Regions from separate parts of the Mesorhizobium sp. WSM1386 genome, predicted to be linked through region 2. Evidence: predicted binding sites of a transcription regulator. Region 2 holds the regulator's gene; the other holds the start of a gene.
The links. Region 2 encodes PhoB, which activates phosphate uptake and scavenging genes when phosphate is short. Its sites were predicted from a motif close to TGTCATNNANCTGTCAT; they were not measured.
Positions count from the first base shown of each region.

Region 1: the regulator PhoB is predicted to act here: its motif matches at 1,600-1,616, upstream of AC0NIH_RS25245 (RNA degradosome polyphosphate kinase).

Region 1 is NZ_CM148373.1:5,134,958-5,139,254, reverse strand. It holds gene AC0NIH_RS25255 (FAD-dependent monooxygenase) at 27-1,271, opposite strand; gene AC0NIH_RS25250 (zinc-finger domain-containing protein) at 1,291-1,536, opposite strand; gene AC0NIH_RS25245 (RNA degradosome polyphosphate kinase) at 1,681-3,882, shown strand; gene ppx (exopolyphosphatase) at 3,882-4,297, shown strand, end outside.
Region 2 is NZ_CM148373.1:1,410,632-1,414,928, reverse strand. It holds gene xylF (D-xylose ABC transporter substrate-binding protein) at 1-343, opposite strand, end outside; gene AC0NIH_RS06925 (ROK family protein) at 613-1,857, shown strand; gene phoB (phosphate regulon transcriptional regulator PhoB) at 2,176-2,865, opposite strand; gene phoU (phosphate signaling complex protein PhoU) at 2,882-3,589, opposite strand; gene pstB (phosphate ABC transporter ATP-binding protein PstB) at 3,613-4,297, opposite strand, start outside.

The sequences.
Region 1 (4,297 bases), 3.0 Mb from region 2:
TCAAGGCTGAATGACGTGATGACACGTCACCGCCTGACAATCTTCGGTTGCTCCCAGCCGTAGAGCCAGTCCAGATCCGCCGCGAGCTTTTCCGCCGGCCGCGTCGCCAGCACCAGGTTGCGAGCCAAGGCCACCGGGCCCCAGGCGTGCCAGGCCAGCCGGTTGAGCGCGCCGCGCCGGATCACCTTCTCGACACGCGGTCGCCTGAGATTTTCCCAAATCGCCAGGCCCTGCTTCGGATCAGCTGGGAAATCGGCAATTACCCCGGCAAGCGTTGCGGCATCTTCAATGGCCATGGCAGCCCCTTGCGCCGCGAATGGAGTCATCGCATGCGCGGCGTCGCCAATCAGGGCGATGCCGGTTGGTATCGTCCAGTGCTGCTTCTGGTCGACTGTGTGGAGCGGCCAGGTCAGCCACGGGCCGGCCATTTCGACCAGTCTTGCAAGGGCTGCCGCCGTGCCGCTCATTGCATTGGTGAGGATGACGGGATCGGCACGACCCGACCAATCCTCGGCAATGCGCTCGCCTTTGGTGAAGGCGACAAGGTTGAAGGCATCGCCCTTGCTGACGGGGTAGGCGACCATGTGGAATCCCGGATGCAGAAAAGTCGTGACACAATCAGCCGCCCCAATCGCGGCAAAGGCTTGTCCGGCGTCGCTATCGGCGGCGACGGTCGTGCGCCAGGCCAGTTCGCCGGAAAAACGGCTTCTTGACGATCCCTCCCGAGCCCGATCGACAACCGCGCGCACGGACGACCACACGCCGTCGGCGCCGACCAGAAGGAAGCCCTGCGACTGGACGATCTTGCCGTCCGTCTCCCCGTCCGTCTCCAGCGTCGCCGTCACACCATGGTCGCCTGTGGCAAAGCCGCTGACGCGCGCACCCTTGACCAGCTGAATATTCGGGCTTTCGGCGACGTGTGCGGTCAGCGCGCTCTGCAGATCGGCTCTGTGGGCGACGAGATAAGGCGCGCCCCAGCGTTCTTCGGCGGCTTGCCCGAGGGGGACACGCGCCAGTTCGCGCAACGTCTTTGCGTCCTTCAGCACCACGGCCTCAGGCCGCACCGCGGCCGGCAGCAGCCGGTCGAGCACGCCGAGTTGGCGCAGGATGCGTGTCGCGTTGGGGGAAAGCTGAATGCCGGCTCCCACGGCCTCCAGCCGCTGCGCCTGTTCGAACACCTGCACGGGATAGCCGCGTTCGGCGAAGGCAAGCGCCGCGGTCAGCCCGGCAACGCCCGCTCCTGCGATGACGACTTGCCGCTTGTCGTCCATCAGGCCCGTCGCGGAAGGATCAGGCGGCCTGGTCGATGTAAAGGCAGCCCGCCGGCAGCGTTTCCGTGGCCTTCAGCTTCGGCGAATAGCGGTAGAGCGTCGAGCAATAGGGGCAGACCTTCTCATTGTCGTCGCCCATGTCGAGAAACACATGCGGATGGTCGAAAGGCGGGTTGGCGCCCGTGCACATGAATTCCTTGACACCGATGTCGATTGCCGGAAAGCCCGCATCGTTCTGGAAATGGGGAATGGAACCGCCTGCCATCGTCGTCTCCTTAACGCAGTCTCGCATGCATCTGGATCATAACAGGTCTCTTTGCAAGATCGATGAAATCAAACTGTCGCAAAAGCCTGTCAGAGGATAAGTTAAGCCGGTTAACCGGCCGAGCTGGTGGGAAGAGCAGGAACAATGAACGAACTGAAGCCGGTGCAGAGCGAATTCATCAATGTCGAGGCGGCAAGCCCGGAGGGCGGCAATCCAGACCGTTTCGTCAATCGCGAGTTTTCCTGGCTGCAGTTCAATCGCCGCGTGCTCGAGGAATCGCTGAACACCAATCACCCGCTGCTGGAGCGCGTCCGCTTCCTGTCGATCTCGGCCGCCAATCTCGACGAGTTCTTCATGGTCCGTGTCGCCGGCCTCGCCGGCCAGGTGCGCGAGGGCATCGTCTTGAAGAGCCCTGACGGCCGCACGCCCGAACAGCAGCTCGAACAGCTGCTGCGCGAGGTCGAGCGGCTGCAGGAAGACCAGCAGAAGAGCCTATCGGCGCTGACCGTGCTGCTCAACAAGGAAGGCATCGAGACCATTACGCGGGATGCGCTGACCAAGGATGAGAAGGCCTGGCTGGAAGAGCATTTCCAGGACCAGGTGTTTCCGGTGCTGACGCCGTTGTCGATCGACCCGGCGCATCCATTCCCGTTCATTCCCAATCTCGGTTTCTCGATGGCGCTGCAGCTTCGCCATCGCAAGAATGGCGAGGAGATGAGCGCGCTCTTGCGCCTGCCGGTGGCGCTGAAGCGCTTCATCCGCCTTCCGGATCGCAAGCACCATGTCCGCTTCATCCCGCTGGAAGAGGCGGTCGGCCTCTATATCGGCAAGCTGTTCCCCGGCTATGAGGTCAAGGGTTCCGGCACATTCCGCATCATCCGCGACAGCGACATCGAGGTCGAGGAGGAATCGGAAGACCTCGTGCGCCTGTTCGAGACGGCGCTGAAGCGCCGCCGTCGCGGTTCGGTGATCCGCATCGAATTCGACAAGCTGATGCCCGGCGAATTGCGCGACTTCGTTGCCGGAGAGCTTGGCGTCTCGTCGAGCCGCATCAGCGTGCTCACCGGCCCGTTGGCGCTCAGCCAGATCTCCGAGATCGTGGCGGTCGCCCGCGACGACCTGAAGTTCACGCCCTACAATCCGCGCTTTCCCGAGCGCATCCGCGAGCATGGCGGCGACTGTTTTGCCGCCATCCGCGAGAAGGACATCATCGTCCACCACCCCTATGAATCCTTCGACGTCGTGGTGCAGTTCCTGCGTCAGGCCATGGCCGACCCCGAGGTGGTGGCGATCAAGCAGACGCTTTACCGCACCTCCAACGACAGCCCGATCGTGCGCGCGCTGGTCGATGCGGCCGAGGCCGGTAAGTCGGTGACCGCGCTTGTCGAGCTCAAGGCCCGTTTCGACGAGGAAGCCAACATCCGCTGGGCGCGCGATCTGGAGCGCGCCGGCGTGCAGGTCGTGTTCGGTTTCCTCGAACTCAAGACCCACGCCAAGATGTCGCTGGTTGTGCGCCGCGAGGACGGCAAGCTGCGCAACTACGTGCATCTGGGCACCGGCAACTACCATCCGGTCACCGCGCGCATCTACACCGACCTGTCCTTCTTCACCACCGATCCGACGATCGCCCGCGACGTCGCCCAGCTGTTCAATTTCATCACCGGCTACGCCGAGCCGACCGATGAAATGCGGCTGGCGATCTCGCCCTTCACGCTGAGAAGCCGCATCCTGAAGCACATTTCCGCCGAAGTCGCCCACGCGCTGGACGGAAAGCCGGCGCGCATCTGGATGAAGATGAACGCGCTTGTCGACCCGATCATCATCGATGCGCTCTATGATGCCAGCCGCGCCGGCGTCGAGATCGACCTCGTCGTACGCGGTATCTGTTGCCTCAGGCCTCAGGTTCCAGGGCTGTCGGAAAACATCAGGGTGAAGTCGATCGTCGGCCGGTTCCTCGAGCACAGCCGCATTTATTGCTTCGGCAATGGCCATGGCCTGCCCTCGGACGAAGCGATCGTCTACATCTCCTCGGCCGATCTCATGCCGCGCAATCTCGACCGCCGCGTCGAGACCATGGTGCCGATCACCAATCCAACTGTGCATGAACAGGTCCTTGGCCAGATCATGCTCGGCAACATCATGGACAATCAGCAAAGTTTCGACGTATTGGCTGATGGAACCTCCCGGCGCGTCGTGCTGGAGGAGGGCGAGGAACCGTTCAACGCACAGGAATATTTCATGACCAATCCGAGCCTGTCGGGACGGGGTGACGCGCTGAAGTCGCACGCGCCCAAGCGCATCGCGCAGTTCAAGCGCCGCAAGAAGAACGCCGCAGCGTCCGGCTGATGCTGTCTGATTCCCAGGGCCGGCTGCAGGACCGCCGACCGTTGTCCATCATCGACATCGGTTCGAATTCGATCCGCCTTGTCGTCTATGAGGGGCTGGCGCGTTCGCCGACCATGTTGTTCAACGAAAAGATGCTGGCCGGCCTTGGCCGCGGCATCGTTTCGACCGGCAAACTCGATCCCGAGGCGGTGACGCGCTCGATGGAGGAGTTCCGCCGCTTCCGTGCGCTCTCCGACCAGGCCGGCGCCGAGCATATGTATGTCTTGGCCACCGCCGCCGCCCGCGAGGCGATCAACGGTCCCGATTTCATCCACCGCGCCGAAGAGGTGCTGAAGACCGAAATCCGTGTCATCAGCGGACGCCAGGAGGCCTATTATTCGGCGCTTGGCGTCATTTCCGGCTTCCACCCGGCCAA
Region 2 (4,297 bases):
GATCATAACCGACGACCGGAATGCCTTCGTCCAATGCCTTCTGCACCGCCGGGCCGATGGCCGAGGCGTCCTGCGCCAGGATGATCAGCGAATTGGCGCCTTGCGAGATCAGGCTTTCGACATCGGTGAGTTGCTTGCCGGGATTGGACTGCGCGTCGGCGGAAATGTACTTGTCGCCGGCGGCCTCGATCGCTTTTTTCATCGCGGCCTCGTCGGTCTTCCAGCGCTCTTCCTGGAAGTTGGACCAGGAAACACCGATGACCTTGTCCTTCGCCTGCGCGACCGACGCAAGCGTCAGCGACATGGCGACACCCGCCAGGATGGCGGCTGTGAATTTCTTCATGATATTCCTCCCTGCGCCGCGTATGGCGCGACCAAACTGACCCTAAGGCCGGCACAAAGGCCCTATTTTTTCGAGCCTCGAAAAAACACTGGTCCATCGCCGGAACACTGTCAACAATGATTCTGATGGATTTTGAGGTGCCTCGGACTTTTTTTCGAGCTCCGGAATAAATAATGACAGCGTGCGGCGCTTCTGCCAGTATTTGGCGGCTTCGCTGGCGGCCTTCGGGAGGCACGAAAGGCCGCGGCGACCGGGAGGATGTGGGAAACATGTCGGTCGGAATCCGCCACGACGATCTGCGCCGGCGCAACCGCGCCATGGTGATCTCGGCCGTGCGCCGTGCCGGTCAGCCTTCGCGCACCGAGATCGCCGCCACCACCGGTCTCAGCCACTCGACCATCTCGGCGATCTCCTCCGACCTGATCGGCGAAGGCGTCCTGACCGAGGGCAAGCCGAGCGAGGCCGGGTCGCTGAAACGCGGCCGACCGCAGGTCGGCCTCACACTCAACCCGGAGGCGGCGGCGGTGATGACCGTGGTGCTGTCGCTGAATTTCCTGTCGGTCGCCGTCATCGACTATGCCGGCCAGGTGATATCGGAGGAACAGCGCCGGCTGGACACGCTGACCATGTCGCGCGAGGCGCTGATCGGCGAATGCGTTGCCATCGTGCGGCGCCGCATCGACGATCCCGACGTCGACGTCCGCAGCGTCGCCCGCATCGCACTGGCCATCCAGGGCATCACCGACACCGAGGCGCGCGCCATGCTGTGGTCGCCGATCACGCCGCAGACCGACATCGCCTTCGCCGACATATTCGAAGCCGAGTTCGGCATCCCCGCCACCATGGAAAACGACTGCAACATGATGGCGGTGGCGCTGCGCTGGCGCGATCCCGAGCGCTACCGCGACGACTTCATCGCCATCCTGTTGTCGCATGGCATCGGCATGGGCCTGGTGCTGAAGGGCGAACTGTTCACCGGCACCCACTCCTCGGGCGGCGAGTTCGGCCACATGATCCACCGGCCGGGCGGCGCGCTCTGCCGCTGCGGACGGCGCGGCTGCGTCGAGGCCTATGCCGGCAACTATGCTATCTGGCGCAATGCGAGGCAGCTTGGCGAGGACACCGAACCGGTCGACGTCAGCGACGCCGACATGCGGACGCTGGCGGCCTCGGCGCGCGACAAGGACGGCCCGGAGCGCCAGGCCTATCGCAAGGCCGGCGAGGCGCTCGGCTATGGCCTGGGCAGCCTGTTCGCGCTAATCGATCCCGCCCCCGTCGCCATGGTCGGCGTCAGCGCCGCCGCCTTCGACCTGATCGAGCCGGCCTTGCGCGAGGCGATTGCCCGGACCGCCGGTGGCCAGCACTCGGAATCGATCTCCTTCGACACCGAGCCGAACGAACTGCCGCTGATCCGCGAAGGCTGCGCCATGCGCGCTCTGACCTTCGTCGACCAGGAAATTTTCGCGCCAGGCGCGCAGGCGAGAGGGGGCGCCGCTGGGAAGAACGTGGCGTGAAATCGAAGCCATCGTAACACCCGTGGGTTGGACAAAGCCTCACGACTTCGTCATCCCTGGGCGGAGCAGGAGCGAAGCTCCGTCGCGGAGACCCTGGGATCCATGCCGCGACCTTGGCCACGGAGTGCAGCGGAGCAGAATTCCGCACCGAGGCAACGCTTCGAAGTCGCGGCATGGATCCTCGGGTCTACGCCGCGTCGCTTCGCTCCTTGCTCCGCCCGTGGAGGACGAAGCAATGGACGTTTTCGCGAATCGCCAAGGTAAAGCGATCCGGCTTAAGCACGAAATCCGACTGTCTAACCTTCCGCGCCGAAGAACCTAATCTTCCCGGATCGCGTAGCCCGCCCCACGAATCGTGCGGATCACATCCGGCATGCGGCCATTGTTGACCGCCTTGCGCAGCCGCCCGACATGCACGTCGACGGTGCGCTCGTCGATGTAGATCGTCTCGCCCCAGACATTGTCGAGCAACTGGCTGCGCGAGAACACGCGGCCGGGATGGCGCATCATGAATTCGAGCAGGCGGAACTCGGTCGGTCCGAGCCGGATCTCGCTCTTTTTGCGGTAGACGCGGTGCGATTCGCGGTCGAGCACGATATCGCCGACCTTGAGCACGCTGGACAGCACTTCAGGTTTGGCGCGGCGCAGCAGCGCCTTGACGCGTGCCATGAATTCCGGCGTCGAGAACGGCTTGACCAGATAGTCGTCGGCGCCGGTCGACAGGCCGCGCACGCGGTCGCTCTCCTCGCCCCGCGCGGTCAGCATGATGATCGGCAGCCGCTCGGTCTCGGGCCGCATCCGCAGGCGCCGGCAGAGTTCGATGCCGGACACCGCCGGCACCATCCAGTCGAGCACCAGAAGGTCGGGCACGTTCTCCTGCAGGCGGATCTCCGCCTCGTCGCCGCGCGTCACCACCTCGACCTGGTAGCCTTCCGATTCCAGATTGTAGCGGAGCAGCACCCCTAGCGGCTCCTCATCCTCCACCACCATGATGCGTGGCGCGATCATCGGCTGGTCACCCCTGCTATGCCGCCGGCGCCGACATCGCGGTTTCGTCCTGCTTCGGGCGATTGGCGGGCAGCTGCGTGCCGGTCAGCACATAATACGCATTCTCGGCGATATTGGTCACGTGGTCGCCGATGCGTTCGAGGTTCTTGGCACAGAACAGAAGATGCGTGCAGGCGGTGATGTTGCGCGGATCTTCCATCATGTAGGTCAGCAGTTCTCGGAACACCGAAGTGTATTTGACGTCGATACGCTCGTCGTCGGCGCGCAGCTTGGCCAGTGCGGCGGCATCGCGCGCCGCATATTCCTCGATGACACCTTGAACCTGGATCAGCACCAGCTGCGCCATCGCGTCGATGGAGTGCGACAGGTCGCGCGGCGTGGCGGAGAGCCCGACCGTGCCGACGCGCTTGGCGATGTTCTTGGCAAGGTCGCCGATGCGTTCGAGATCGCCGGCCATGCGGATCGAGCCGACGACGTGGCGCAGATCGTCGGCCATCGGCTGGCGCTTGGCGATCAGCGTGATGGCGCGGTCGTCCAGCTCGCGCTGGCGCGCGTCCATGATCGCGTCATCGGAGACGACGCGTTGGGCGAGCGCATTGTCGGAGTTCAGCAGCGCCTTGGTGGCACCGCCGACCATCGAGCCGGCGAGGTCGCCCATGTCGCTGATCAGCCTGCTGATCTGTCCGAGATCTTCGTCGAAGGCTGCAACCGTGTGTTCGGCCATGATCCTGGTCCTCGTATGCGTGATCAGCCGAAGCGGCCGGTGATGTAGTCCTGCGTGCGCTTTTCGCGGGGCGACGTGAAGATCTTCTCCGTCTTGTCGAACTCGACCAGTTCGCCCAGATACATGAAGGCCGTCTGCTTCGACACGCGCGCCGCCTGCTGCATGTTGTGGGTGACGATGACGATCGTGTAGTCGGCCTGCAATTCGTCGATCAGTTCCTCGATCTTGGCGGTCGACAGCGGATCGAGCGCCGAGGCCGGCTCGTCGAGCAGGATGACTTCCGGCTTCACCGCCACGGTACGGGCAATGCAGAGCCGCTGCTGCTGGCCGCCCGAAAGGCTGAGGCCGCTGGCATTGAGCTTGTCCTTGACCTCGGTCCAGAGTGCCGCGCGCTTCAGCGCCTGTTCGACGCGGCCGTCCATCTCGGCCTTGCTGATCTTCTCATAGAGCCTGACGCCGAAGGCGATGTTCTCGTAGATCGACATCGGGAACGGCGTCGGCTTCTGGAACACCATGCCGATCTTGGTGCGCAAGAGGTTGAGGTCCTGCGAACGGTCGAGAACGTTCTTGCCGTCGAGCAGCACCTGGCCCTCGGCGGTCTGCCTGGGATAGAGCTCGTAGATGCGGTTGAAGACGCGCAGCAGCGTCGACTTTCCGCAGCCCGACGGTCCGATGAAGGCGGTGACGCTGCGTTCGGGCAGCGACAGC